DNA from 4 places in the Shewanella sp. SP1S1-7 genome. Region 4 is predicted to be linked to each of the others. Evidence: predicted binding sites of a transcription regulator. Region 4 holds the regulator's gene; each other region holds the start of a gene.
The links. The regulator sigma-54, encoded in region 4, starts transcription at its own class of promoters, with help from an activator protein. The targets are predictions, from matches to a motif close to GTTGGCACGNNNNTNGNNT.

Region 1 (7,651 bases), on a different contig from region 4:
TACACAGGCTTTGTGCCCAGTTAAATTCGCGCATTTCCATTGCGGCGTCGGCCTTGTAGGTCAGCGCTTCTAAATCCCCTGGTCGAATCGTGAGAATTTCATCATAGACTTCAATTTTCTGCTCTGGCGTTTGTGCACTTTGCGCCCGTAGCCAGAGGTTATGGATTTCATTGATGATCTCAATCTCGCGATTATTGTCCGTGATAGTACGGCTCTTACGCTTGAGTTCTTGCTCAAGTACTTTGAACTTTTCTTCGTATTGTTCGGCAATACTTTGCAGCTGGTTAGCAGCCAGTTTGGCGGTGTGCGTTTTGATTTCTCGCAGGGATTGCCAACCGATAAAGGCGACTAACGAGGCGACACCCGCGATGATGTAGAAGAAGTAAGTTACAGTGACATTGGCGTAGTTCATCGATTTGTCGGCTACGGCGAGTTCGCGGTCGGTGATGTCGATGGTGAGACGACGCTCTAGATCCTGTTGATCGTGTCTGAGGGATTTAAGTTCATCGAGGACATAACGCTCGACCAGCGGTTTATCATGGATAGCGGAGGGGCGAGCCGCTTCAGGAGGATTAACTGTATCGTTCGCTTGGGCGAAAAAAGAGCTCGCTAGCGTCACTAAAAACAAGGCTAAAAATAGCAGGTTCGAACGTATTAAAGCGGGACTTGCGGATAAGTTTTTGATGCGGTAACCACTCACAGTAAGATGAATTGAGCGCCTAGCTTAACAAATTTTACCTCGTTCGATCCAATTTAGCCCAGAATAGTCTTTGTTATAACCCTCTAGTTCGGCTCGCTATGAGCCGAACTTGCATCCTGCTAGAATGGCTATCTCATTCATATTTCGTCATTTGTGGTGTTATGCAATCTAAGCGCGGCCGACTCGATCGTTATCTTTGTACCCAGTTACACACTCACCGTAAAGCGGTGCGTGAACTGCTATTATCGGGCCGTGTGTGCGTCGATGGATTGATAGTGAAAGATATGGATAGGCAAGTGGATGAGTTTTCCCACATCCAACTCGATGAGCAAATACTGCAGGCCAATGCGCCCGTCTATGTGATGCTTCACAAGCCGATTGGAGTGGTGAGTGCTACCAAAGATACTCAGCATAAAACAGTGATTGATTTGCTTGATTGCGAAGCCCGTGATGAGTTGCATATTGCCGGCAGATTAGATTTAAACTCTTCGGGTTTGTTGTTATTAACCAATGACAGCCGCTGGTCTGATGCGCTGATGTCACCTACACACAAGGTCGACAAAGTGTATCGGGTTACCTTAGCTAATCCCATAACTGAAGAATACATCGCTGCATTTGCCGAAGGGATGTATTTTGGCTTTGAAGATATTACAACCCAACCCGCTAAGCTGGTTATCCTCGCTGATAACGTGGCTGAAGTGACTTTACATGAAGGTAAGTATCATCAAATCAAACGGATGTTTGGTCGGTTCCGCAATCCGGTTGTTGGCCTGCATCGATTATCGATAGGCGATATTGTGCTCGATGAAAAGCTGGCTCCGGGTGAAAGTCGCGCGCTCACTGCCGCTGAAGTTGCTTCTATCCGTTAAAAATGATGAACAGAAAAGTGCATCAAGCATTCATCGTTCTTGTCGTTATTGTTTGCCATGCTAACAATGAAAGCTAAGCATAAAAACGGACCTGAGCGTGAATCTTCTCAAGCCCGTGTCATGCCATTAAAGATCGGCGTGAGGGCCGAACACTTCATAGTGCATGCTTTCAGCCGCGACACCCAGAGCGAGTAGTTGTTGCTTGATGGCTGACATGAATCCAATGGGGCCGCAGAAATAATAACGTGCGTGGGGAAGCAACTGTTCGGCGACTTTACTTAACTCCATTTGCCCTTCGAAATCATAATCATCACCCAACTTATCGGTTGGGGCTGGCTCACGATACCAAACATGACTTGTCAGATTATGATGTTGCTGGCGCTTGGCGTAGATAGCCTGTTTGAACCCGTGTACGGCGCCTTGCTCACAGGCATGCAGCCAAGTGATAGTGCTGGGATGCTGCAGCTTGAGTAATTGATTGAGCATACTTTTCATCGGTGTTTGGCCTACACCAGCCGAAATGAGCACTACGGGGGTGTCCGCCGCGACTTCTAGGGTAAAGTCTCCCGCGGGTGGCATCACCGCGATTTTGTCGCCGACGTGTATCGCATCATGCAGCAGGTTCGACACTTGTCCGCCGAGTTCGCGTTTCACACTGATGCGGTAGCTGGTGCCATTGGGCGCATCGGATAAGGAATATTGGCGGATTTCTTCATATGCCAAATTCGGGTGTGTTAGCTTCAAACTTAAATACTGACCAGGGATAAAATCTTTAACGGGCTTGCCATCTTCGGGCGTCAATATGAAGGAGGTGATGACTGCTGACTCGGTATTTTTCGCGCTAATGACAAACTGACGCTCGCCCAACCAGCCACCATCTTGCTCTGCATACGCTTGATAAATCTGTGCTTCTCGCTGAATAAAGATGTTGGCTAAAAATCCATAGGCCTGTGCCCAAGCTTCTAACACTTCTTCTGTTACCGCATCGCCCCCTAATTCTTTAAGCGTTGCCAATAAATGGCTGCCGACGATCGCATACTGCTCAGGTTTGATCAGAAATCCCGTATGTTTTTGGGCAATGCGCTCAACCGTTGAACTCAGTACCGCTAAGTTTTCGATATTTTTTGCATAGGCTGCGACGGCATTGAACAGGGCTACAGGCTGACCACCAGAATGTTGGTGCGCCAAATTGAACACATCTTTCAATTCAGGATTATGTTTGAACATGCGTTGATAAAAATGGGTCGTCAGCGCAGGGCCTGCAGATTCGAGTAAGGGAATAGTGCTCTTGATAACTTGGATTGTACGGCTGTCCAACATAGAAAATCCTTAACGTGTAAATATTATGAATGTTTAATGAGTTTAAAGATCTATTTGATTTGGATCAATAGAGATTATCGCTATCCGTGCTATCGATAACGAGGCTGAGTTCATTTGAAGTGTTCAATAAAAGGAGAAATTAAATCGAGAAATGATGAAACGGATATTTTATTTCAATGGGTTACAGATGATGTGAATAAAGGAGTTTGACTGCAACAGCAAAAATGGTTGCAGTCGTTTGGTGGTTGATTGAGTTAAATTAGAGCTTAAATGCGCTCACTTGATTGCGCATGCTGCTGGCGAGCTTAGTCAAATTAATCACAGATTCACTTAATTCAGTCGCCGAAGCTGTGGAATGCTCGGCGATATCGCTGATGGCAATAATGCTGCGATTAATACTCTCGGCAACGCTACTTTGCTCTTCAGCGGCGGTCGCAATGTGGGTATTCAGCTCGGTGATGCTGTCTACTGAGGTGACAATTTCTTTCAGCGCTTGACCCGCCTGATTGGCTTTATCGTTGGCATCATCTACTTGATTGATACCGATTTCCATGGCGCTGACGGCTTCTTTAACCCCCTGTTGTAGGGTGGCAATCATGGCCTCAATTTCTTGAGTCGATTTTTGAGTGCGTTGCGCTAGGGTGCGCACTTCATCGGCCACGACCGCAAAACCGCGACCTTGCTCTCCCGCCCGTGCGGCTTCAATGGCGGCATTGAGTGCCAGTAAATTGGTTTGTTCGGCAATGCTCTTAATCACATCGAGAACGCGGCCGATATTTTGGCTTTCATTAGATAAAAATCCAATGACCTGCGCCGTTTTTTGAATTTGATCAGAAAGCTGCGACATACTGCTAATCGATTGCATCACAATATTATTGCCGTTAGCGGCATAGGTATCGGCATCTTTGGCTGAATCCGCTGCGGCAGATGCGCTTTGGGCGACTTCGGCAACGGTGGCCGTCATCTCATTCATGGCCGTTGCAGTCTGCTCCGTTTCGGCTTGTTGCTGTTGCATTCGTTTATTGGTGGCTTGGGTGAAGCTACTTAACTCATTTGCCGAACTGTTGACCGTAGTTGCCGCCTCGGCAATGGAATGAAGAATGCCCCGTAAGTGTTCAATCACTTGGGTGAGGCTCGTGGATATTTGCCCTAGCTCATCGTGATTAAAAGTGGTGAATCTGACGGTGAGATCAGAGTCTTGATGGATCATCTTCAATTTACCGAGGATGTCATTAATGGGATTCATCACGCTGCGATTGACCCAGAGTCCAATCACAATACTGATGATCATGGCGGCACAGGCTAATGCCACAAAAATAGTGATTGAAGATTGATAAATGGCATTTACACGATCTTTTTCTTCGCCTGCTACGCGGATTTGCAGTGCAATCAGTTCAGATATTTGGTTGCTGATAGGATCGATCGCTTGGTACAGCGGCAGGATATTGGCTGAGAGTTGGCTTGAAACATCGCCGTTTAATCCTCTTAAGCGCGAGACCAGGGTATCAATCTGTTGATTCGCGGGGGAGAACAGCACTTCGGCTTGTTTTACGAGTCGGGATTCTTCTGAGGTAAGCTCGGTAGATAGGTATTTTTGCCAATGTTGAGTAATAGTCGATTTGGCACTGTCTAGCGCTTCAGCCGCTTGCGAGGCGGTGAAACCACCCGCGTTCGCCTTATTGACCGCATCGATAACATCGACCGCATACTTATCGGCAATCACTTTTAAATCATCCAGCGGCACCACTCTGTCGTTATAGATGCGTTCAACACCCGACTCAATGTTGCCCATCATATTAATGGCGAGAAAACCAATCGTCAGTAACATTGCAAGGGGGACCAAAATGCCGATAAACATTTTTTGTTTTATTTGTAGACCGTTCATATGGGATAGCCTCAGTGAACTAAAGAGTCCTTTAGGCAGAGCTCGAGCTATCCCTATAATGAGTCTGTAACATTAGGTATAGCAAATCAGCGGAAAGAGGTGAGAGTAACAGAGGATTTATTTTGTTTTAGATACAAAAAAACCTCGCTAAGCGAGGTTTAAATGTTGGTACAGATGAGAGGACTTGAACCTCCACGCCCTTGCGAGCACCAGCACCTGAAGCTGGCGTGTCTACCAATTCCACCACATCTGCATGGCTATCCGAAATTTCATCGAATGAGTAATCTTAAAACCGAAGAAACAATCTTAATGCTTTGTTTCATTCGTTGAACTGCAATTTGGTACAGGTGAGAGGACTTGAACCTCCACGCCCTTGCGAGCACCAGCACCTGAAGCTGGCGTGTCTACCAATTCCACCACACCTGCACTGTACCTATTGCAGTTCTCTAACATTAGTCGCTGAAGCAACCAATTTAAAGATGGTGCCCGAACCCGGAATCGAACCAGGGACACGAGGATTTTCAATCCTCTGCTCTACCGACTGAGCTATTCGGGCGACGGGCGCAATTTAAAGGCTTTTCGGGTTTTGAGTCAATAGATTTTTACTAAATAACGTAAAAAGTGACTCGGTTGGATAAGATTTACACGAAAGTGTCATTTACGCTGCAAGTGGCGAGCTAAAAATAGTCAAACCACTATCCACGCTGGGGACTTAGCAATATCCAGTGATGGGTTATCTTGGCTAGCAAAGCAAAAAAATGCCCCTATTAAAGGGGCATTCTCGGCTAGTTTGATAAGATTTCATTGTTTGGATAGTTAGCTTGCATTACCATGAGCACGTTTTGCTTCAGCTTGCTCTGACCTAATTCGCCATAAGCTTCTATCATTATCTCTAATGCCCGTTCATTTGAAGGGGTGCCAGGATATGTTTCCATTACAGATTGTGCTCGGATTGCTGCGGCGCTCCATGCATTCATCTTGAGATAATATTCGGCAACTTGGATTGAATATCTTGCTAAGCGATTCTTCAACGCTAACATGCGTTTTTGCGCATCGGCGGCATATTTGCTGTTAGGGTAAGTTTTGATAAGACGATCAAAATCTTTGAAAGCATCTTGAGCATTTTTAGGGTCACGATCGGTTCGGTCGATATTTAGCATATCGTGGAACAAATAGTTGTCGGCTTGCATGTTCACTAAACCGCGCATATAAAACACATAGTCAATATCAGGGTGGGTAGGATTAAGACGGATAAATCTGTCTATGTTCGCAATCCCCGAAGCGACATCGTCCATTTTGTAGTAAGCATAAATCAGGTCTAACTGGACTTGAGTTTTGTGAGGTCCGAAGGGGAAGCGTGAGTCTAACGCCTCCAAAGAACGGACAGCTTTAGAGTAATTGCCAAGTTCCATAGAGGTTCTTGCCTGAGTGTAAAGCACATCAGGTGACGTTTTGGCGGCAATATCGTTATCATCAGGGCTGCTGCTACAGGCTGATAACGCTAGTGAAAATAGGACTAAGGTAACGCCTTTGGAAAATTTATACATACTTGAATTCAATTCTTTTTAAGTTGTAGTTAAGAATTTTTCCATTTCACTATAAAATAGAAAACATCCGATTGTAACAGATAGCACACATTTTTTGACCCCTAAATGGGGATACGGTTCCTATGACACAAGAGATTAATCTAAAAAGCGAGATTTCGGCAACACAAACTGGACTGAGATTAGATCAGGCCCTAGCAGAGTTGTTCCCAGATTACTCGCGCACGCGCATCAAGGAATGGATCCTATCTGATGCAGTTCACGTTGACGGCGTTGTCGTTAATAAGCCCCGCGAGAAAGTTTATGAGCTGCAACAGATACTCATAGACGCCACTCTCGAAGAAGAAGTCCATGCCGCGGCGCAGGCCATTGATCTGGATATCGTCTATGAAGATGACGACATCATCGTGATCAACAAGCAAGCTGGATTGGTGGTTCACCCTGGTGCTGGCAATGCCGATGGCACTTTGATGAATGCACTATTGCACCATTGTCCTGATATTGAGCATGTGCCACGTGCAGGTATTGTGCATCGTCTGGACAAAGATACAACAGGTTTGATGGTCGTTGCCAAAACCGTTGAAGCGCAAACCCATTTAGTTGCCGCTTTGCAGGCCCGTGAAATCACTCGTGAATACGAAGCGATTGTTATGGGTACTATGACTGGTGGCGGTACTGTGGATGAGCCGATTGGTCGTCATCTTACTAAACGTACTCACATGGCCGTGCTGCACTCAGGTAAACCTGCGGTGACACATTACCGTGTCGCGGAAAAATTCCGTAACCACACGCGTTTGAGATTACGTCTAGAATCTGGCCGTACTCACCAGATCCGTGTGCACATGGAATACATAGGCCATGTGTTAGTGGGCGATCCTGTGTATGGTGGTCGTCCAAAACCGCCTAAAGCCGCGAGCCCAGAGTTTTTCGATATCCTGAAAAACTTCAAGCGCCAAGCGCTGCACGCAGTTCGTCTAGAATTAGCTCACCCAGTGAGTTGTGAAATCATGAGCTGGCAAGCGCCAATTCCTGAAGACATGGTGATTTTGACTAAAGCACTGCGTCAAGACACGGTAGAGCATCCGATCGAGTATCTCTAAGTGTTTGATCACGATTGGCCTGTTCCTGCTAATGTTGGCATCGCTATGACAAATCGTCATGGCGGTGTGAGCGTGTATCCCTATGACAGTTTGAATCTTGGACTGCATGTCGGTGATGCTGAACAGCAGGTGATGGCTAATCGTGAATTACTCTGCAAACAATTAGCGTTAACCGCCGATCCTGTCTGGCTTGAGCAAGTCCATGGTACCCATGTGCTCAATTTAGACACGCT
Region 2 (7,651 bases), on a different contig from region 4:
GGATGGTAAAGAGCAGCAAGGGCGGGGCCGCCAACGCGGAGATAATCATACACTCCTCGCCATTATCAACAGCCGTTTGCACACTTGAGAAAGAATGACCCCAAGTTGAATCTTCTCCTATCCTCGACGTTATCGTTGCACATCCCGTGAGAGAACAGCACACGACCAACCAAGTCAAGCAACGCATAACCACTCCATTGTTTATATGTGAAAAACTGCATTGCTTCGGTATGATCTACTCACTTGATCAACTGAGAGCGTTAGTGATGTGGAACCAGATCAGGTTTCATTTGATGCCAACCTGTTCTGTTTCAACAGCTTGGCATTCTAACTATATGATTATATCTGTCAATTATTCATCAACAGAAACGAGATACAACCAAGCTCAATAACCTAGTTGTTAACGGCGACTCTTGTTTTGGATAAGTATTAATCATGGAGGTTTGTATGCCGTGCCTTCGCAGAACTCTGATGAGTTTTGAACATACTCTTTAAAATCAGTTTCCACTTCCCTCACTGGCCATCTAGCTACTTTTATTACTTTCCTTAAAACTGTTTCAGTAAATATTCGCTTGAGGGTAGGCCGAGAGCATATTATGTTGCTGATTTAAAATGGATGACTGGATTTACGCTTGGCGATGCCCACGCTACAAGTAGAGTCTACCGAGAGGTAACAGGATGAACAATAAAGCAGCGCCGCAGCAGTCGGCGTCGACAGAGCAAGACACACAACCGTTGAACGACAGCCGGTATGAAGATTTGCCACACAGTGAGTTCCTGCAATTACCCCAAGAGGATCAAGACCGGCTCAATAAGCTACGTCAGCAGCGCGTGCGTGAGGCGCCGACCCTATATGAGTGGGATATTAAGGTAGCGACTGTGTATGGCATTGGGTGGATCATGGTCCTTATTCCGTGCGGGATTACGGCTCTAGTTGGGTTGGTGACATACTGGTATGGATTTGAGCAATGGTATTATTTTCTCATCATAGTGATGATTTTTGGGCCATTTATGCGCTACCTCTGGTTGGCCGACAAACAGTACCATTATCGGCTCACCACCGAGGGTTTAGTTACTACCTATCATGACGCTATTCCGGATGCAGCCTACGCGGTAGTGCGGGGGCTGGCTTGGTTTGGAGTGGTGGTTTGTATTGTCGGGGTGGCGTTGTTAGGCCCGGCCGCCTTGGTCGGCGCGGGTGGTTTTGCTGTGATGGCATTTTTCTTCACCGGTTTTAAAAATGTAGAGACAACTTATGAGAGTTCTATAAAGAATGGGCATCGTCATTTGATTAAGGTAACGCGGAATCGTCCATTTATTGCCTGCCAATCGGATGTACGAACAATGGGCTTACGCGCAAGCATTCGTCTTCATTGCCCATTGGATAAGATGCACACCATCTTATCATTACTGATGACGCAGTTACCTGATTCTGAAATCCGTGTATTTAAAAATGAGCGCGTGTTAGATGGCGTACCATTTGCGTCATTTGAGTCAGGCGAACCTGCCCAACTGTCAGATTTCGCCCCTGAGAATACCCATGCCGTCTAACGCTTTCTTTCGCGCCTGTTATTGGCGTGAGATTCGGTGTCATCAGTGGCAGCTTTGCCACCAAGATGCTAACAGGCCTTATAGCGGCAAGATCGTCAAGAGTGAGAAGACATTAAGTACGAGCTGTGTGGATAGGTTAACGATGACCGTGCAGTCCGTGGGCACAGCAAAGGAATAGCTATATGAATAAGAGAGCAGCGCCGCTGCAGTTGGCGTCGACAGAGCAAGAGACAAAACTGTTGGACGACAGTCGGTATGAAGACCTGCCGCGCACTGAGTACCTGCAATTACCCCAAGAGGAGCAAAGCCGGCTCAATAAGCTACGTCAGCAGCGGGTGCGTGAGGCGCCCACGCTTTATGAGTGGGATATTCGGGTGGCGACTGTCTATGGTCTATTTTGGTTAACCTTCCTGATCCCGTGTGGTTGCTTAGCACTTATAGGGTGCTATTTGCTATCTGGCGATACTAGCTTGGGTATAGGGTTAATCATCATGGCTTTAATTATGTGCTTATCTGCTCGTTACCTCTGGTTTGCAGACAAACAGTACCATTATCGGCTCACCACCGAGGGGTTAGTTACCACCTATCATGATGCTATTCCGGATGCAGCCTATGCGGTAGTGCGGGGGCTGGCTTGGTTTGGGGTGGTGGTTTGTATTGTCGGGGTGGCCTTTTTAGGCCCAGCAGCGCTGGTTGGTGTAGGTGGAATGGCTCTGGGGGCATTTTTCTTTACTGGTTTTAAAAATGTAGAGACAACTTACGAGAGTCCTATAAAAAATGGGCATCGTCATTTGATTAAGGTAACGCGGAATCGTCCATTTATTGCCTGCCAATCGGATGTACGAACAATGGGCTTACGCGCAAGTATTCGTCTTCATTGCCCATTGGATAAGATGCACACTATCTTGTCATTGCTGATGACGCAGTTACCTGATTCTGAAATCCGTGTATTTAAAAATGAGCGCGTGTTAGATGGCGTACCATTTGCGTCATTTGAGTCAGGCGAACCTGCCCAACTGGCAGATTTTGCCCCTGAGAATACCCAGCCTAGTTGAATAAAGCGTGGACACTTAACAATAATGGCGCGGTAGTTAACTTCCGACTATATAGGTGGTTTTTCTGCTGCATCCTCGTTTAGTTTAGATCGGTTTTTAACCATCTATCTCTATTATTGCCGTTGCAGCGGTGTCTGGGTGCCTTCTCTGAATGATCAAAGAGTGGTTGGCGATGATGCCTATTTAGAGAGCAACGCGATGATTGAATCAGAATAAAAGTTGTATATACCTTCAAAATACAAAAAGCCCCGATAGCGTTGCTATCGAGGCTTTTATATTTCTGTATCAATTACATAAAGCGAGCCGTTTGTATAGCGCTAGCCATTACAGGCTGTAGTACATTTCAAACTCAAGTGGGTGAGTTGTACGTGCTACGCGCTCAGCTTCTGCTGTTTTCAGTACGATATAAGATTGGATGAAATCTTCACTGAACACGCCGCCTTTAGTCAGGAACTCATGGTCAGCTTGCAGGTTTTCAAGGGCGTTTTCTAATGACGTTGCCACTTGTGGGATTTCAGCCGCTTCTTCTGGAGGCAGATCGTACAGATCTTTGTCCATCGCTTCACCTGGGTGGATCTTGTTTTGGATACCGTCAAGACCGGCCATCAGCAGCGCTGCGAAACCTAAGTATGGGTTGGCATGTGGATCTGGGAAACGCGCTTCGATACGACGGCCTTTAGGGCTTGGTACCACTGGAATACGGATTGATGCAGAGCGGTTACGGGCAGAGTAGGCCAACATAACAGGTGCTTCAAAGTGTGGCACTAAACGCTTGTAAGAGTTAGTGCTTGGGTTAGTGAAAGCGTTCAGCGCGCGAGCGTGCTTAATGATACCACCTATGTAGTACAGAGCAGTTTCACTTAAACCTGCGTATTTGTCGCCAGCGAACAAGTTAACACCGTCTTTCGCCAGAGATTGGTGAACGTGCATGCCGCTACCATTGTCACCAACGATGGGTTTAGGCATGAAAGTCGCCGTCTTGCCGTAAGCGTGTGCCATGTTGTGCACTACGTACTTCAGAATTTGGATTTCATCCGCTTTCTTAGTCAAAGTATTGAAGCGAGTAGCGATTTCGTTTTGACCTGCAGTCGCCACTTCGTGGTGATGCGCTTCAACCACTTGGCCCATTTCTTCGAGCACTAAACACATAGCGCTACGTAGGTCTTGTGATGAGTCAACCGGTGCAACTGGGAAGTAACCGCCTTTAACAAATGGACGGTGACCAGTGTTGCCGCCTTCGTAGCTAGTCGCTGAGTTCCATGCCGCTTCTTTAGCGTCGATCTTAACGAAACAACCTGACATGTCAGTACCGAAACGGACATCGTCAAATAGGAAGAATTCTGGTTCTGGTCCAATCAATACAGTATCTGCGATACCAGTAGAGATCAGGTAAGCTTCTGCTTTTTTAGCGATTGAACGTGGGTCACGGTCGTACCCTGTCATTGTACCGGGTTCAAGAATGTCACAACGGATCAGCGCTGTGGTTTCTTCGGTGAAAGGATCCAGTACGAATGTCGTTGGATCTGGCATCAGTACCATGTCTGATTCGTTAATACCCTTCCAACCTGCGATAGAAGAACCGTCAAACATTTTGCCGTCTTCGAAGAAATCAGCATCTACCTGATGAGAAGGAATAGATACGTGCTGCTCTTTACCTTTAGTGTCGGTAAAACGTAAATCAACGAACTTAACTTCTAATTCTTCAAGTTGCTTTAAAACTGATTCAACTGACATTCTCAAGCCTCCGGTAGGGTAAAGGGATGCCCCTTCTATAATCTTTTAACTCAAGTGATTTATCTTGAGCCAAACTTACGAGCTATATAGCGATATCCATGCCAATAATTTAAACTACTGATTAACATGGTTTAAAATCTTTACTGCACTTAATTGGATTCTCGTTTGCACCACTTTGGTGCTATTGACTGAGGCATTTTGGTGCATTCATCCATTTTGGTGCGCACTGAATTGATTCATGCAAAGCATAAGTTTCAAAGCATAAGGTTCAAAGCACTAGTATGCATCGCTTATGTGGCAGTGAGATGGCAATCGCGCCTTGGCTCACAGGGGCTACATCAAGGACAGCAGCACTGAATCTAGCACATCTTTTCAGCACAGAACTGGACTATTTCTCTGGGCTATTTCACTGCCGCATAGTTGTCATAAAACCACGCTAGTTTGTTCAACTATGCCATGCATTCTCAATTCAATAGTGGTTTATTATCATATTATTAGGAAAGAGTTCGTTCTCATGTACGAAATGTCTTTGCTGTTCACAGGCCAAGTGAAATCAGTGATGCGTAATAAAGGTATAGCGTGACAATGAAGTCAGTCTTAAAGGCATTCAGTTTTCGCGGTCATAAATGCCAATATCAACGCCCAGTTAAATCTGCGCTAGAAATTATTGCTGTTTCATGTCGAGATGATTTTGTCGTGGAAACATCAATTTGATTGATGTTTAAATCAGCAGAAATGCTTTGCGTCTAGATTATGAAAAATAGGAAATTCAGCTGCTTAACTCTGATTTTTCCTACGAATATGGCAATTGAACAGTGCTTTAACTGTGGCATTAGCGGATTTCACTCAATGGAATATTGGCAGGAATTAGCCAAGGATTGGCGGATTGTTTTATAAGTGTTCAAAAATAATCCTGTGCGCCAAGGCCGCTCTGGAGTAGAATGGCACGCTTTTTATTGTGGCGGATCGAGCTAGATCGCCATAACGAATTACTGAAATATCCCTATTTTTGTTTGATGGTAAGAGGTTTATCCGTGCTAGAGAATTTACGTAACATCGCCATTATTGCACACGTTGACCATGGCAAAACGACCCTGGTAGACAAGTTGCTGTCACAGTCAGGCACCCTTGCAACCCGAGGAGAAGCTACTGAGCGGGTGATGGACTCCAACGATCTTGAAAAGGAACGTGGGATCACGATTCTGGCAAAGAATACTGCCATCAAGTGGAACGACTACCGTATTAACATCGTTGATACCCCAGGCCACGCCGATTTCGGTGGTGAGGTTGAGCGTGTTCTGTCTATGGTTGACTCAGTATTATTGCTAGTTGATGCCGTTGACGGTCCAATGCCACAAACTCGCTTCGTAACGAAGAAAGCGTTTGCTCAAGGCTTAAAGCCAATCGTTGTTATCAACAAAATTGACCGTCCAGGTGCACGCCCAGATTGGGTTATCGACCAAGTATTCGACCTGTTCGATAACTTAGGCGCTACTGACGAGCAGTTAGATTTCCCAATCGTTTACGCTTCAGCGTTAAACGGTTTTGCAACTTTAGATCCAGATGTTGCAAGTGAAGACATGACGCCGCTGTTCCAAACTATCGTTGAAAAAGTATCATTCCCTGATGCTGACTCAGAAGGTAGTTTCCAGATGCAAATTTCGCAGCTGGATTACAACTCATACGTGGGTGTTATCGGTATCGGCCGTATCAAGCGTGGTAGCATCAAAACTAACCAACAAGTCACTATTGTTGGTGCTGATGGCAAAACCCGTAACGGTAAAATGGGCCAAGTATTAGGTTACATGGGTCTAGAGCGTACTGAAGTTGAAGTTGCTAACGCAGGCGATATCGTTGCTATCACTGGTTTAGGTGAGTTGAAAATTTCTGACACTGTCTGTGCTGCTGGCGCTGTAGAAGCATTACCGCCATTATCAGTTGATGAACCAACTCTGACCATGACGTTCCAAGTCAACACTTCACCTTTTGCGGGTAAAGAAGGTAAGTATGTGACTTCACGTAATATTCTTGAGCGTTTACAACAAGAATTGGTCCACAACGTGGCACTGCGTGTTGAAGAAACTGAAAGTCCAGATCGCTTCCGCGTATCAGGCCGTGGTGAATTGCATTTATCAATCCTGATTGAAAACATGCGTCGTGAAGGTTATGAGTTAGCTGTATCACGTCCAGAAGTTATTCTGAAAACCATCGACGGTGAATTGTGTGAGCCATTCGAAACGTTAACTGTTGACGTTGAAGAAGAAGATCAAGGCACAGTGATCGAGAAGTTAGGTACCCGTAAAGCTGAAATGAAAGACATGCAGCTTGATGGTAAAGGTCGTGTACGTATCGACTTTATTATCCCAAGCCGCGGTTTAATCGGTTTCCAAACTGAATTCTTAACAGCGACTTCTGGTACAGGTCTAATTTACCACTCATTCGACCATTACGGTCCACACAAAGGTGGCGATATCGGTCAACGCGCTAACGGCGTATTGATTTCTAACGCGACAGGTAAGGCTCTGACATTCGCACTGTTCGGTCTACAAGACCGCGGCCGTCTCTTTATTGGCCACGCTGCTGAAGTATACGAAGGCCAAGTAGTTGGTATCCATGCTCGCTCAAACGATCTGACAGTTAACTGTCTGAAAGGTAAGCAGCTGACCAACATGCGTGCTTCAGGTACTGACGAAGCGCAAGTGCTGACTACGCCAATCACAATGACACTTGAGCAAGCGCTTGAGTTCATCGATGATGACGAATTGGTTGAAGTAACACCTAAGAGCATTCGTGTTCGTAAGAGACACTTGACTGAAAACGATCGTAAGCGCTTTAACCGCGGTTAATGCCAGCCTGTTGATTCAGGTGGCACACCCTTAAGGTGAGTCAATCGGTTTAAAAAGCCCTGCATAGGAAACTATGCGGGGCTTTTTGTTGGGGCTGATTTGGTCATGGGTATGCCGGCGATTAATTCAAACTTCTGAATCTTGAGATCTTGTATTACTCCTTATCGATTCTCCATACGCAATTGCGGCAAGATTTTGTAAGGAGAGATCTAACATTTAGTATGGTTCCGCTTAGGTCTTGTGCAAATTCATTGTCGAGTGAACAGCAGGCATTTTTCCCTGTCAGTAACTTCCTGGGTAGCAGATAAAGTTCTTACTAAAGCGACGGCTTAGCCTGTCATCGTGGAAGGAATAAATTTTAATATATTCGTCAAAAAGTGAACGGATCAGTTGCTGTCGGTCTGGCTGTATAGGGTTAGCTATAAAACCATTTATCTGATATTCGCATAGGAATAGTATCAGCGA
Region 3 (7,651 bases), on a different contig from region 4:
AACACAATATTGGTTGACGCAAAACCTTTGGCCTTTAAGCCGGCACAAATGGCTTCAGCCCGCTCAATGGTGATTGAATCGCCATAAATCAGTCCGACATGGCTATCGAGTAATTTGTAACCTTTGGCAGTTGTGCTGCCCCCAAAGACATCCCACAAACACTCGATAGCGCCTTTATACTCAGGGCTCCCCACAGCTGCTTGTGGATCGCCACAAATGATCTTCACCGGACAACCCGTATCAGGCCTAAACACCACTTTACCCTCACGCGCAAGAATACGGTCTTTTAAGGCAACGGTGAACTCTGTCATCACCTGCCAAAAATCCCAAGAATCAGAAACGATACTCACAATGCCGCTAGGATAAATATCTTCAATCAGACGGCGGAACGTCTCTAATTCATTCTCCATACCACCCGCACACATCACACTGTGCTCCGTTGCGGCCACACTGCCGCCAACGAGTTCCTTATCACTGTCTGCAAGATAATATTGTTCAAGAAAATCAATCGCGGGAATGGTATCTGTACCCGTAAAACTGAGTAAATGGGCGGCGCCGCTCATTACCGCAGCCTCTGCACCATACATGCCGCGGAAACTAAAATCATGGCCCTGCCAATCAACAAATGCGATGTCACCATCGGTTTCTAGCGCGTAAGTCTCAAATATTTTGCGGTATTGCAGCGCGGTAGTAGCACTGGTACACATACCCCACACATTCGCGGAAAGGATGGTTTCGAGATAATTGGTCAACCAAAAGAACCGCTCATCGGTATTGTACAAAACCAAGCAAGGCACTTTTAGTGGATACACTGAGCCTTCAGGTAATGCCATGATTTTTATTGGTAAATAATCTAAGTCATGCAACTCCTCAATATGCTGAGTACCGACATTATTTGGCCCGAGATAGTTATTGATACGGCGGGAGAATTGGCGAATGACCTGATCTTTGGGTTGTTGAAAGAAATCACGGTTCCAACTGTCGATCAAGAAATGCTTGATAAAATACTGCAAGCCAAAAAACACCATTTGGTCTGTATAACCACGACGGGATTTACGGGCGGTCAAGTTACTAAAAATCACTTGAGTATTATCGGGATACTGACGACGGTGGTCGACTTTGTAGCCATCAATGGCGGTAACGGGATTCAAGTACATAATATTTTCCTTAATGATTCATATAACTCAAAACAGCATGACAATCACAGAACTCGCTCGAAATATGTGCAGGGACACCTAAACTATCGGTACAAAATAATCTGTCGATGCCCACCTCGCGCAGAGCCGATTCGCTGGCCTTATCTTCATAATGTGACACGATCAAAATGACGCTTTGGGCCCCCTTTTGCTTTAACTTGATGGCAAGTTCGATAAAGGTTCTGCCACCAGCACAAATGTCATCGACGATTAAGCAGGTTTTACCCGATAAATCATCACAGAACACTTCGGTAGCGATAATATGACCATTGACCACATCACGATGCTTATCGGCCCTGATCACCGGCATTCCCTGTAACGCTTTCGCTAAGCCGAATACTTTCTTATTCGCCCCCGCATCGGGTGAGACTAACACTAGCTCACCCGATAATTGAGCTGCAATCGCAGCGACAAAGCTTTGGTTGTCAATAACTTGCACTCGGTCTAACAATGCGGCGGTGACATCGCTGTGCGGGTCAAAAATGCTGACTGAAGTATATTGCTGCTGATTAATCAGGCTGGCATAGACTTTTACCGATAAGGCCTCGCCCACATTACACACTCTATCTTGGCGGGCGCCCGGCATATAAGGAAGTAACAGATCGATTTGCTCTGCACCGCTGCGGCGTAATGCATCAGTTAACAACAAGAGCTGCATGATGGAATGATCGCCACGATAGCCGAAGAAAAGTGTGACGCGTTTCGCTGGAGGAACCAGCAGTTGAACATGATTCTCCCCCGCGCCAAATTGAAATAAACGGTAATGAGCCTCATCACTAGCTGCGGGTAACTGATAAAAATCGGCTTGCAGTTGTTGAGCGTTAACAGTGCCTTGATACGCTTGAATGCTTTTAGATGCTTGAATACGTTGAGACATACTAACCTCCTGTCTATGGCAAGATTACCGCAATTAACGGCGCCCTTGTTGTCTACAGAACCAATAGTGTCTTAAAGACATTATTATGTAAAGTTGATTTTTAGACTATTTATGACGAAATAAAAGCCATTGATATACCTAAATTGCATATAGTGTCTTTTAGACACTATATGCAATTTAGGTAACTGAATAGGAAAAAAGCTGTTGAGTAATATCAAAACCTAAAACATAAGCAGTTGTCATTAGCCCCATGAAAACGCGTTTCAATCTGCAACGACTTTGATCAACATTCTAAATTTCTTAAGAATCGGTACGATGCGGTATCGGGTTTCAAGCGGTATAAATTCGCAGGACGCCCCCGTTCAGTGCGCTTCAATCCGGTATCGATCAATAAATCGGCCTGTTCAACCCGCCGACGAAAAGATTTACCTTGGATAGGCTTACCCAGTAAAACTTCATGTACATGCTGCAGTTCTGGCAAGGTAAAAGGTTCAGACAGTGCAAAGCCTGGCACTAAAGAATATAAGGCTTTCTGTGTTAAGCGTTCCCGCGCTTGCTCAATTAACTGCAGATGATCAAACGCTAATGGCATCTGTAACACATCCTCTAACGGCCACCACTTAACATCACTCACTGAATCAATTTGGATTTGGCAGGCTTGATAACTCATCAAGGCGGTGTAACACACAGTCACGGACCAGCCTCTTATATCACGGCCACTATTACCCACAGTGCATAGCTGCTCAATATAAGGTGGCACTACCGCGGTTTTCTCATGCAGTTTACGTAATACGGTTTGTTCTAAGGATTGATCGCAATTTTCATCTATAAAGCCTCCGGGTAATCCCCACAAACCTAAAAAAGGATGGTTTGAACGTTGCACTAAGAGTACTTTAAGCTGCTGATCATGGTAGGTAAACAATACGGCATCCACTGTCAGTAGCTGAGCCTTGAAAGCCTTAGGATCGTAATTGGCAAGATGTTCCGCTTCAGTCATGAGTATTCCCCATCATTCAATATCATAAGCTTAACTTAGGCATGACACAGCTTCAAACACATTATGTCTTAGCGTCACTAAGTAAATAGCCTGCACCGTGGGCTTAGCTACTTTAGCCAAATTTACGCTGATAACGCGGCAACATAGTCTCATTCCCCAATAATCCGCCTTGATGCAAATACATCACATGATCTAATTCACTACGCTGTAAGTAATCCTCAAGCACAATAAAACCTAAGGGATCGTAGATTAATTCAAACTGAACTCCTGAGGCACAAACCCGCTGCCACATGGCATAGAATTCAGGGTAGAGTTTACCAAAGTGATATTTTTTGCCGACATTCACGATATGTGGATGCTCGAGAGTATTTGGATTAAGCATAGAGAATTGTAAACGTAAATAATCATCGCCGCCCACCACGGCGCAAGTCACGACGCGAATCGCCGTTTGCTGACGAATAAAGTACTGATTTAAAAATAACGCCGTCGTCCCCGTCCCCGACGGTAAAAATACTGTTAAATCGACTAAATCATTCGCCTGCGCAAATTGCACTATTTCTTGCGCCAATACATTTACCCCGTATTCAGCGTAGGAACAACGTCCACCCTCTGGGATAAAAAGCGCCGTCGGCTCATTCGCGAGTACTTGAGTCTCGATATACTCTTGGCAACTCAGTCGCGCACCACCCGTTTGCAAAGCAGGGTCACAACTAACATTAAGGTCAGATAAAACCTGAGGTTCATCCTGCGACTGAGTAAACGCCAGCTTTTGCGCCATTAACTCACTTAAGTCGATAATATTGGCGCCATTTGCCAATGCCGCAGCGTAATTCCCCGTGGGATGCTTAACAATCTGACTGGCAATATGGTCAACATAAAAATCACACTGCCAGCCTTTCATCTTGGCCAATGTTGATAGGGAATACAAAGAGTTCGCTAAGGGTGAGCCATGGCCTATCACCTTGGTGATGCCGGCAAACTCATGATCTAAAAAGTAGCCGAATTTACGTGCTTTATTGCCGCTAAACGCTGGATGCAATAAATCATCACGTTTTAGAAATATTTCTCGACCAGCAAAGGCAAAAATATCGACGGGGGAATTTGCAAACATCAGGCTACTCAAACGATTAAATACTCTGGCTTTTAAGCCATTGGATGGAATGGCTAGTTTAACGCCACCTTTGATCTTCTGCTCTTAAGAAATTAGCAATTTAGCGAAGAATTAGTGAAAATCACAAATAAAGCTTAAACAGGTGGATGTAAGGCATTGATTTTTTAAAACAAAATAATTGGCACGTTTCTCGCTTAGTCATTGGCATATATTCAGTTTATCAAAGCTAACAGCATTCATTACAGCTAACGATAAAGGCTAAAAAAGTAACATAAGGAGTTTTCAATGGCAGTATTACGCTTAATATTCAACATCGCTTGGTTTGTGCTCGGTGGATTTGTGATGGGACTCGCTTGGTGGCTCGCAGGTATCCTGTGTTTTATCAGCATTATTGGTATTCCCTTTGGCCGCGCCTGCTTTGTTATCGGTGAAATGACCTTCTGGCCATTTGGCCAAGAACAAATCAGCCGTCGTCACTTAACCGGACGTGACGATTTAGGCACAGGTGCCCTAGGCATGGTGGGAAATATTATTTGGTTCTTGCTGTTTGGAATCTGGTTAGCCATAGGCCACTTAGCCCATGCCCTAGCCTGTTTTGTGACTATTATCGGTATTCCCTTTGGAATACAGCATCTTAAATTGGCGTTACTTAGCCTAACACCGATAGGTCAAACCGTCGTGGCTAAAGCCTGATCGGTAGTGAGTTACCCGTCTTAGCGCTGTTCATTGCCGATGATTTACTGTGGAGAATGGATAGCGCTTTTTCATCCCATACTGAAAATATCGCCTCGTTAAAAGCCATTTCTTCCTCCAGTAAATCGTTGCAACTGTATTGAGTATGGGCATATTGCGCATGGGCAGGTTCATCATCCTCTTGAACCTCAGCTTGCGGCTTAGTCGGCTCCACAATTGCCAACAGATAGTGTGCCAGTTTTGCAGGGGCATCAATGGCCGCATCATGACCGCAATACGCTAATACTATCAAATCCGTGTGAAAGTGCTGTGCCAAGGCTTTGCTCGATGCCATGCTCACCAAAGCATCACGGTCGCCACAGAGTACACTTATCGGCACTTCCACGGTCAATGGACACTGATATTGAAAAGCCGCCCACAGTTGCCGCCAGGCGTTACGAATAGTTGGCGACGATTGGCGGCGAAATTCACTCCATTCGGCAATTAAACTGCAGTCTCGCCGATGACGAAAACTGGTTAAACGCACTATCGTCGACTCGATGGGATGTAAGGCTTTACCTCGAGCCCGCAAGAAAAACGCCTTCAATGCATTCAGTGGATTAAATCTTTGATACCAAGCAGATAAATTTGCCGCACTGCTGTTTAGTACAAATACATGCCTTATCTGCCAAGGTCGCTGACGCGCCATTTCCAGCGCTAACATACCGCCCATAGACAAACCGAGAAGGTAAATGGCTTCTCCTTCTTGTACCTGCTCATCCAATTGCTGCCACACTGCATGGGCATAGTCAGCAATCTTAAGCGGACTGGCCTCGGTTGATAGCGTTCCATTGCCCAGCAAGTCAGGAGTCAGTACTCGCAGCCCCTTTTGTCGCAGTCGCTGATCGAAGCCATTCCAGTGGCGTTGATCACGCATTAATCCCCGCAATAACACCCAAGTTGTCATGACTGTGGCTCCCGATACCAATACTGCAGCGCGCACTCAGTAAGTTCAGTCAAACGTTCAGGCGTTAACTGCTCTAACGATTGTGCGTAGGCCGCTTCCATCATAAATTGCATCAGCACTGTGTGCCTGCGTAAAATTCTGTGGTGACGATGTGTTTTCTGCGGATTGAAAAAACCTGCAAAATTAAATATTTGTCTGGGATTTTTCTTTATCCAAGCCCAGGATCCCATCTCTAATGTCAAAGGCAGAAACGGTACCTGTGCATGGGGATCGGCCACTTGATGTTGGCGATAGAGGTAATCCCAAATATCCCCATGGGTGCGATAAAACTGGCTCTGGGGTGCAAGCCGATAATGGCCATGATGGGGATAACTCTGTTCAAACAATTGTTTTAGATGAAAAATATAATTGGCATTTTCGAAGGCGGTACGTGTATGGGCGTAGGGGAACCAAATATGATCACTCAAGCCAAAGCCTGAGTGAGCATCGAGGGAAATCAAACTGGTGCTGCGGCTCAGCAATTGCTGTACATAGGCAACTAAGCCAGCGGTTTCAAGCTCCATTCCCCCCATGCCGCGATACCAAGGCAGCCGCGACGATAAACGCTGCCCTCCCACCATAAAGGAGACTTTTTCGCTGGATTCTATCGGGGCGTTACGCATCAAATCCACTTGATTGCCATTACCCCGCGTTCCCATAAATAAACCAACGGGATTCACCACAGGCACAAAAGCTAGCCGCACGCCCGTTAGCATCTGTTGTAGATGTTTATCCCACACCAGCCGCTGCAACAAACTGTTCAGCAATGCCAAGATGACTTGAGAGCCAATACGTTCAACCCCATGCACGCCGCCCACAAAGAGTACTGTCGGACAGGGCTTCTCTCCTCCGCCCAGTTCAACACTGTAGAGAGGAAAATGTTCGTGACGAAATGGGATGTCGGCAAGAATTTGATACTGCAACTTAAGATGGTGAGTATCAATGAGTTGTTGCAATGTATCTAACTCAAAGGGAAGTTTATTCATGTCACCTTAATCAAAAAATGAGAGAGCAACTCATGCCGTTAAGGTGATGCTAATAGTGAACAAAGACAGAATGATGACAGGTGGTATATCTGATGTAATTTTAAGAGGAATAGGCTGAAAATAGAGGAAAAATAAGGGGTAAAATAGAGAGCACACTAACCTAAATCATGCATTAGTCTTCACGATACAGTAGCTCTCCGATGATGGTTTCGACGTCAATTTGCGCCAAGCCTTGGTCGAAAATATCTCGCCAACGTCGACCTTCTTCGGTATTACGAAACGCAATATAAAGCTGCTTATTCGCTAAAATTTGGCGGTTGATTTGCAATTTATCCGCCAGCGGCTGCAAGGGCTTTTGCTTAAGTAAATAGTGCAGCACGTTGACATCGATTACCGCAGCATCAATACGGCCTGCGGCCACTTTCTTAATATTGTGCTCATCTGAAGTAACGGCTTCAGTCGGCTGAACGCCTGTGGAAATCATGCGATCTAACGCCTGAGTATTCACATAATCTTTCACCACACCTAAGGTATAGCGATTCAGATCTTCGACATAATTCCAACTCACAGGATGGGCTTTTTGCTCCACCAGCCCCAAAGGACCGTCGCCAATGGATTTAGAAAAAACAAACTTTTCAGTCTCAAAGTAATACTCAGGGAAATAACCCAGATAGTCAGAATTAGGCATACTGGCGAGCTTTACAGCGCGGCTCCATGGGTAAAAATCCACTTCTAATTGGTGCCCCATCACTTTGAGCGCCGCCCGCGCCACAGCAATACTCGCGCCCTGCTCTGCTAACTGCTGC
Region 4 (7,651 bases):
GCCTGTGTGGAACACTGAGTATGAAATGAAACTAACAGGCTTCGTCAAACTTAGCGTCGATTAAGGCACAAATGGCATCGAGTGCGGGCTCAGCATCTGGGCCTTCGGCGATAAGTTTAATGGTTTTACCCATGCCAGTCTCAAGCATCAATAAGCCGAGCACGCTGGCGGCGGATGCCTGTTTATCGCCTTGTATTAAGGTGATGGTCGCATCAAACTCGGATGCCAGTACCACCAACTTAGTGGCGGCACGGGCATGTAATCCCAGTTTGTTACAGATGGTGATCTGACGTTCAAGCTTTGGCATTATTCAGCTCTCGATGGCGGGCATAAACTTTATGTTTACCGTTACTAAAGCGTTTAGCCAATTGCTCTGCGACGTAAACCGATCTGTGTTGCCCACCCGTGCAGCCAATCGCCACAGTTAAATAACTGCGATTGTTGCGCTCGAGATGTGGCAGCCAAGTTTCCAGTAAATTTTCGATTTGCCAGATGAACTTATTCACGAGTGGTTGACGATTTAAGAACTCAGCCACGGGCTCATCTAAGCCTGTCAATGGACGCAGCGCCAGTTCCCAGTGTGGGTTAGGCAGGAAGCGCACATCGAACATAAAGTCGGCTTCGGTTGGCATACCGTGCTTAAAGCCAAAGGACTCGAAGTTGATCACTAACTCTTTATCGACGCTGCCGAGCAGAATTTGTCTGACTTGGTCGCTTAAATCATAGATATTCAGGTTCGACGTATCTATGTAATGATCGACCAGTTTTGACATAGGCTCGAGCAGCTTCCCTTCCAGTTTTATCGCTTCTTGCAAAGAGACTTGGCTCTTCGACAAAGGGTGCAAACGGCGGGTCTCGCTGTAACGCTTGAGCAGAATTTTATCGCTGGAATTGAGGAAGAAGCTGGTTAACTCAGTATCAGGAGGCAGGCTCGCCAGTTGCTTCACTAAGACCTTGTCCTGCTCAGGCATGTTACGCACGTCGACACTGATGGCGACGAGATCGTTACTGCCTTTGAGTTGCTCAAGCAAAGTGCCGATTAAGGGCAAGGGAAGGTTATCGACACAATAATAGCCGAGATCTTCGAGTACCCTTAGGGCGACAGATTTGCCTGAGCCTGAGCGGCCCGACACTATGACCAGTTTCATCCAGTGATTACCTGATAGAGTTCCGTTTCATCATGCGTCTTGCGTAATTGCTTTAATATTTGCTTGTCGCTCAGCTTTTCGGCCATGCAAGACAAGGTACTTAAGTGCTGCTGACATTGGTCTGCAGGCACCAGTAGTGCAAATAAAATATCAACAGGTTGCTTATCGATAGCATCGAATGCTATCGGCTCTTCACACTTAATGAGTATGGCAATGGGCTGATCTATATCGGCTAGTCGACCATGTGGAATGGCGATGCCGTTACCTATACCTGTGCTCCCCATCTTTTCGCGCGCCACTAGGCTTTCGAATATCTCTTGAGATGAGAGGGTCGGGTACTGGGCAGCGACTAAGTCGCTGATGAGTTCCAGTACCTTTTTCTTGCTGCCCGGAGTGGCGCAGGTAGTGCACTCCGGCCGCAGTATGGTACAAAGTTCCATTATTAGTGTTTTGTTAACTTCTCTTTGTGTTTAATAACCTGACGATCAAGCTTGTCAATCAGGGCGTCTATAGCGGCATACATGTCAGCATGCTCTGAAGTAGCAAAAACTTCACCACCGATAAGATTTATTCTCGCTTCGGCAATCTGTTGCATTTTCTCGACATTGAGCACAACGTGCACATTATTGATCTGTTCGAAATGGCGTTCAAGTTTTGAAAACTTTTCTTCTACATATGCGCGTAACGATTCGGTAATTTCGACATGGTGTCCACTCAGGTTTATTTGCATAGAAACGTCCTCCGATATCCACTGTAGGTTATAAACTTTTACGCTGATTAGAAGGCGGAATGAGCATAGCCTCTCGGTACTTCGCAATGGTTCTGCGGGCTACGTTGATCCCTTGTTCTGCCAGAAGCTGTGCCATCTTACTGTCGCTTAATGGTTTTTTCTGGTTTTCCGCTGCAACCAGTTTCTTAATGAAGGCTCTGATTGCTGTGGATGAGCACTCCCCACCATCGTCAGTTCCGACGTGGCTAGAGAAGAAGTATTTTAGTTCAAAAAGTCCCTTAGGGGTATGCATGTATTTCTGTGTCGTCACCCTTGAGATGGTCGACTCATGCATTTCTACCGCTTCGGCAATATCGTTCAGCACCATAGGTTTCATGGCTTCTTCACCGTATTCAAAGAAACCTTGCTGATATTGGACGATACAGTTCGCCACCTTCAACAGGGTATCATTACGGCTCTCTAAACTCTTGATAAACCATTTAGCCTCTTGCAGATGACCACGAATAAATTGGCTATCGGCTTGGCTTTTAGTGCTGCGCGCCATCGAGGCATAATGTTGGTTTACATTGATTTTTGGCATGCAGTCAGGATTCAGCTCAACCACCCAGCGGCCATTTTTCTTCGACACTGACACATCTGGGATGACGTATTCGTCATCGTTGGGCGTAATCAATAAACCTGGGCGAGGATTGAGGGTTTGGATAAGCGCTATGCCGTCTCTTAACTCATCCTCTTTTAATTTAGTCTTACGCATCAACAATCTAAAATCGCGGGCTGCGATCAGATCTAAATGATCTTTGATCAGCATGCGGGCGTTTTCTAGGTTGGGCGTGTCAGCGGCGAAATGCGACAGTTGGATCAACAGGCACTCGCTTAAATCGCGGGCGGCAACACCAATGGGATCAAAATGTTGAATGCGCTTTAGTACGGCTTCGACTTCGTCGAGCTCAACCTCAGAATTGCCCATGGCTTCGAGGATTTCGTCAGTGCTTTGGGTGAGATAGCCTTGATCGTCGATGGCATCAATAATGGCGGTGGCAATGGCTAAATCGGTTTCAGAAAACGGTGTGAGGTTTTTTTGCCATTCTAAGTGTTCATACAAGCCTTCACTGGTCTCACCTTGGAAGGGCATATCGTCTTCACGACTGCCGCCGGGGCCAGAATTGGGAGAGGCGGTGAACACTTCATCCCAGGTGGTGTCCATGGGGAGTTCGTCGGGCATGGATTCTTTGGTTAAGGACTCTGCCGTGTCTATGGTGGAGCTGTCTTTTTCTGGCGGTAGGGTGCTAGATTCACTGAAATCCGTATCGGATAGCGTTTGGTTTACAGGGTCTTTAGTGGCGTCGAATTGATCCTCTTCCAGCTCGAGAAGGGGATTAGAATCTAAGGCTTGCTGGATCTCTTGCTGCAGTTCTAATGACGACAGTTGCAACAGACGGATGGCCTGTTGTAATTGTGGCGTCATGGTTAACTGTTGACCCAGTTTGAGCTGGAGTGACGCTTTCATGTTACCGCTGATCCCTACGTTATTATTGTTGGATGAGGTCGCTTGTTATCATCTTGAGTGGAGTCCAATGGTGGCATAAATTGCCTGCATTGGCTCCGCTTGATTAACTATAGCCTGAATTGTTCACCTAAGTACACAGCCCTAACTTGCTGATTGTCTAAGATCTCTGCGGGTGTTCCTTCGGCAATCAAGTTTCCGTGACTCACGATATAGGCATGTTCACACACATCTAATGTCTCACGGACATTGTGGTCTGTGATCAACACGCCAAGGCCACGACTTTTGAGCTGTTCGATAATCTTTTTAATGTCGATAACCGAAATCGGATCGACACCAGCAAAGGGTTCATCGAGCAAAATGAACTTAGGATTTGCTGCTAACGCCCGTGCAATTTCGACACGGCGACGTTCGCCCCCCGACAATGACATGCCTTGGCTGTCACGGATGTGGGTGATGTGGAATTCTTCGAGCAGATGCTCGAGTTGTTCTTCCCTTTGCTCTTTCTTCAATTCTTTGCGCGTTTGCAGTACGGCCATGATGTTGTCATGGACGGTCAGCTTACGGAAGATACTGGCTTCCTGCGGCAAGTAACCTATGCCTTTGCGGGCGCGCAGGTGCATAGGATCTGCGGTTAAATCATCATCGTCGATAAAGATGTGGCCTTTATCGCTTTTAACCAGACCGACGACCATGTAAAAGGTGGTAGTTTTACCCGCGCCGTTCGGGCCGAGTAGGCCAACGACTTGACCGGTTTTGACCGTCAGACTGACGTCTTTAACCACTTGGCGACTCTTATAACTCTTTGCCAGATTTTGTGCTCTTAGGGTGATTTGGGTCATTTAGAGTCCTGCTTTTTCACAGGTCTATCCGCTGGCGCGTCTGGTTTGGCATCATCTTGATAGCTTTCAGGCTGAATAATAGTGATCACGCGATCGTCACCATTACCAGTGCTTTCTGCAATCAATTTTTGCTGGATGATGTTATAGCGGATCACATTACCCGTCACTTGGCTACCTGCTTGATCTAACGAAGCTTGGCCTTTCAGTGTCAGGGTACGGCTTGCCATATCGTAACGAATTTCTTTCGCGCTCGCCGAGGCTGGACGGCCATCGTCTAACACTTGGCTGTAAGTTGCTGGGTTACCAGTGGCCACTAAAATTTTGCTATTTTCACCTTCGGCAGAAAATGCACGCAGTTCATTTGCTTGGATTTTTATCGAGCCTTGGGTAACTTCCACCGGACCAAAGAAGATGATCTGGTTGTTCTTGATATCTGCCGTTTGGCTCACTGCTTTGATTTTAACTTCCTGCTTTAGGTCGTCGACTTTAGCAAAGGCGCTCATGCTCATTATTAGCATTAGGCTGGCAAGTAATACGTTATTTTGCTTCATATGTTCCTACTACCTGACTGGTCAATTTCACTTCTTGCGCGTTGAGGTCGGCATAAAGGCCTTGGCCTTGAATATTAAAATCTTTCCCTGTGACGTAAATGGTACGTTCAGAGGTCATTATCATAGTATTGAGATCGAGTTCCAGATAACTGGTGGACAAGGTCTGGATCGGTTCTTCTGCGCTAATGGCATCAATAATAACATTGTTTTCTAGTACAACCTTGCCCGTTTCCTTGTTTAGCTTGCCCTGATCTGCACTGAGTTGCCATTGTGCTTTACCTTGGTCTGGATAAACAAGATAAACAGGTTGAGTAAAGTAAGTTTGATTCGTTGAATCATAATGTTCCATGTGTTTCGCCGTCACACGGCTATTGACTAGCCCTTGTTCATTGAACTCAACACTGCGCAGATCTTCAATGATGAAATCTGGGGTATTCTGATCTTTAACTCTATTATCGGTATCACCGCTGTGTTTGTTCTGCACTTGCCAATAAAGCACTAATGCAGTTCCAAAAAAAGCAATAATCGCGAGTGTCACACGACTCATATACTCATTCCATGGGCCGAAGTGAATTTATTTTGACTGAGTAACAATAGATCTGTGAGTTCACGCAGGGCACCGTGGCCACCATTGAGCGTGGTCACAAAGTGGGCGTGCTGACGCACATAGGGATGACCATCGGCAACGCTGACAGCTAAACCGACGACATTCATCACTGGCAGATCGACAATATCATCACCGATATACGCCACTTCTTCTGGGGTAACGCCATAGAGTGCGAGCAATGCTTCATAGGGCTCGAACTTATTGTCTACGCCTTGGTAAATATGGGCAACCCCAAGGGCTGTCATACGGTTTTCAACGATTTTGGATTGACGTCCAGTGATAACCGCAAGATTAAAACCGCTGGTGAGTATCGAGCGCACGCCATAGCCATCGCGAGTGTGGAAGGCTTTTAGCTCTTCGCCGCTATTGCTTAGGTAAATACGACCGTCGGAAAACACCCCGTCGACGTCACAGATCAACAGTTTAATCTTTTGCGCGCGTTGCCACACATCATCACTGATTGGGCCGTAAAATCCTTGCTGTGGCATTAAATGACTCCTGCTTTAACCATGTCTAGCATGTTAAGAGCGCCGATTGGATGGCGGTCTTTATCGATAACAATTAATCCGTTGATGTTTTTTGAGTCCATCACTTGCAGCGCTTGGGCGGCCAACACACCGTCGGTGATGGTCACGCAGTTACGGGTCATCACATCGGCGATGGGCGTTGTACGCAGATTTACTTCGGCATCGATAACGCGGCGTAAATCACCATCGGTGAAGATACCAACCAGCTTGCGCTGATCATCGATAATCGCGGTCATGCCTAAGCCTTTCTTAGAGATTTCGTACAGGGCTTCTGTGATGCAAATATCGTGGTTAACGAGCGGTAAGTCATCACCGCTATGCATGACATCGCAGACTTTTAACAATAACTTACGCCCTAAAGCACCGCCAGGATGGGACATAGCAAAGTCATCACGGGTAAAGCCTTTTGCTTGTAGTAGCGCAATGGCAATCGCATCGCCCATCACTAAGGTCGCTGTGGTACTCGACGTTGGGGCAAGTCCAAGTGGGCAAGCCTCTTCGGGTACTTCAATACATAAATGCACTTTAGATAAGCGCGCCATGTTCGATTCGGGTTTACCTGTTACCGCAATAACGGGCACACCCATACGTTGGATGACGGGCATTAACGTGAGGATTTCGCTCGACTCACCGGAATTTGAAATCGCTAAAATCACATCGTTATCGGCTAATACCCCGAGATCGCCGTGGCTGGCTTCACCCGGATGCACAAAAAATGCAGGCGTTCCTGTGCTGGCGAGGGTGGCAGAAATCTTATTACCGATATGGCCCGATTTGCCCATTCCCATGACAATCACTTTGCCTGTGCAGTTAAGGATCAACTCGCAAGCTTCTGCAAATTCAGCCGAATCAACATATTGATAAAGATTGTCTAGGGCTGACTTTTCAATGTCGATAACTTTACAGCCCCATTGGCGCAGTTGTGATTTGTCTACCATGTCTATCTCTCTTTTTGCATTGTCTTTGTCGCCCCATTGATGGGATTGGAATAGCACAATTTGGTACGCGATAAAGATGATATGTAATAGGCTTTCTGCCAAGTTTTAGTTTGTTTTCAGACGATTTAGCATATGTCTTATTGTGGTGAATTCCCTAAAACAACAAAACAATTGCGGCAGGCTAGAGCGATTGATTCGACTCGTCAAGTTCAGCTGCGGCAGCTATTCATGCACAATAACCTGTTTAGCGGCCGAAGGTCTTGAGCAATATCATCGTCTTTGTCGTTTATTTCAATGGATTTATCCCGTATCGCTGTGGGTATTACCGCACGGGATGCCTCTATTTCACACTCGTATATCGACGCATCGCACCTAAAAGTGGACGAAGAGCGAGCTAAGTGCGAACGAATTAGCCAATATCGTCAATTCTGCAACTAGGTTGAAAACATTAAGTAACATTTTACCTGTGCATAGTGAAAACTTAGGGCGCATTTTCGCTGTAAATGAGGCAAATTGAAAGTATCGCAGGGCGATAGTGTCGATTCGGTTGTAGGTTAAAGCGCAATTACGTACAATTTGCGGCTCTTCGATTGGTCAGTCTAGGAAGACTAGGATCACCTCTTTTGCAAATGTCGGAATCAAGCATGACTCAAGAACAAACGCCGTTGGTTGAGATCCGTAATTTGGGGTTTAGCCGCGGTCAGCGTGTGATATATGAAGATATTAGCCTGTCCATTCCAAGGGGTAAGGTGACGGCGATCATGGGGCCGAGCGGCATAGGCAAAACGACCCTGTTAAAGTTGA

Region 1: the regulator sigma-54 is predicted to act here: its motif matches at 2,965-2,983, upstream of hmpA (NO-inducible flavohemoprotein).
Region 2: the regulator sigma-54 is predicted to act here: its motif matches at 4,428-4,446, upstream of glnA (glutamate--ammonia ligase).
Region 3: the regulator sigma-54 is predicted to act here: its motif matches at 4,359-4,377, upstream of Q4Q49_RS16985 (YccF domain-containing protein).

The regions. Positions count from the first base shown of each region.
Region 1 is NZ_JAUOEU010000005.1:5,579-13,229, reverse strand. Features, by position in the region: gene Q4Q49_RS05720 (TPR end-of-group domain-containing protein) at 1-700, opposite strand, end outside; gene Q4Q49_RS05715 (pseudouridine synthase) at 862-1,569, shown strand; gene hmpA (NO-inducible flavohemoprotein) at 1,696-2,889, opposite strand; gene Q4Q49_RS05705 (methyl-accepting chemotaxis protein) at 3,149-4,774, opposite strand; tRNA gene Q4Q49_RS05700 (tRNA-Leu) at 4,941-5,027, opposite strand; tRNA gene Q4Q49_RS05695 (tRNA-Leu) at 5,114-5,200, opposite strand; tRNA gene Q4Q49_RS05690 (tRNA-Phe) at 5,255-5,330, opposite strand; gene Q4Q49_RS05685 (outer membrane protein assembly factor BamD) at 5,560-6,321, opposite strand; gene rluD (23S rRNA pseudouridine(1911/1915/1917) synthase RluD) at 6,444-7,418, shown strand; gene pgeF (peptidoglycan editing factor PgeF) at 7,419-7,651, shown strand, end outside.
Region 2 is NZ_JAUOEU010000044.1:13,858-21,508, reverse strand. Features, by position in the region: gene Q4Q49_RS20980 (YceK/YidQ family lipoprotein) at 1-187, opposite strand, end outside; gene Q4Q49_RS20975 (hypothetical protein) at 679-1,551, shown strand; gene Q4Q49_RS20970 (hypothetical protein) at 1,734-2,606, shown strand; gene glnA (glutamate--ammonia ligase) at 2,931-4,340, opposite strand; gene typA (translational GTPase TypA) at 5,375-7,186, shown strand.
Region 3 is NZ_JAUOEU010000025.1:20,503-28,153, reverse strand. Features, by position in the region: gene Q4Q49_RS17005 (nicotinate phosphoribosyltransferase) at 1-1,157, opposite strand, end outside; gene prs (ribose-phosphate diphosphokinase) at 1,168-2,073, opposite strand; gene Q4Q49_RS16995 (NrtR DNA-binding winged helix domain-containing protein) at 2,357-3,070, opposite strand; gene Q4Q49_RS16990 (pyridoxal-phosphate dependent enzyme) at 3,183-4,181, opposite strand; gene Q4Q49_RS16985 (YccF domain-containing protein) at 4,467-4,874, shown strand; gene Q4Q49_RS16980 (alpha/beta hydrolase) at 4,864-5,820, opposite strand; gene Q4Q49_RS16975 (M14 family zinc carboxypeptidase) at 5,817-6,845, opposite strand; gene Q4Q49_RS16970 (transporter substrate-binding domain-containing protein) at 7,018-7,651, opposite strand, start outside.
Region 4 is NZ_JAUOEU010000010.1:123,166-130,816, reverse strand. Features, by position in the region: gene Q4Q49_RS10535 (HPr family phosphocarrier protein) at 32-307, opposite strand; gene rapZ (RNase adapter RapZ) at 294-1,148, opposite strand; gene ptsN (PTS IIA-like nitrogen regulatory protein PtsN) at 1,145-1,588, opposite strand; gene hpf (ribosome hibernation promoting factor) at 1,591-1,878, opposite strand; gene Q4Q49_RS10515 (RNA polymerase factor sigma-54) at 1,907-3,385, opposite strand; gene lptB (LPS export ABC transporter ATP-binding protein) at 3,493-4,224, opposite strand; gene lptA (lipopolysaccharide transport periplasmic protein LptA) at 4,221-4,775, opposite strand; gene lptC (LPS export ABC transporter periplasmic protein LptC) at 4,762-5,322, opposite strand; gene kdsC (3-deoxy-manno-octulosonate-8-phosphatase KdsC) at 5,319-5,870, opposite strand; gene Q4Q49_RS10490 (KpsF/GutQ family sugar-phosphate isomerase) at 5,870-6,847, opposite strand; gene Q4Q49_RS10485 (hypothetical protein) at 7,127-7,285, shown strand; gene mlaF (phospholipid ABC transporter ATP-binding protein MlaF) at 7,492-7,651, shown strand, end outside.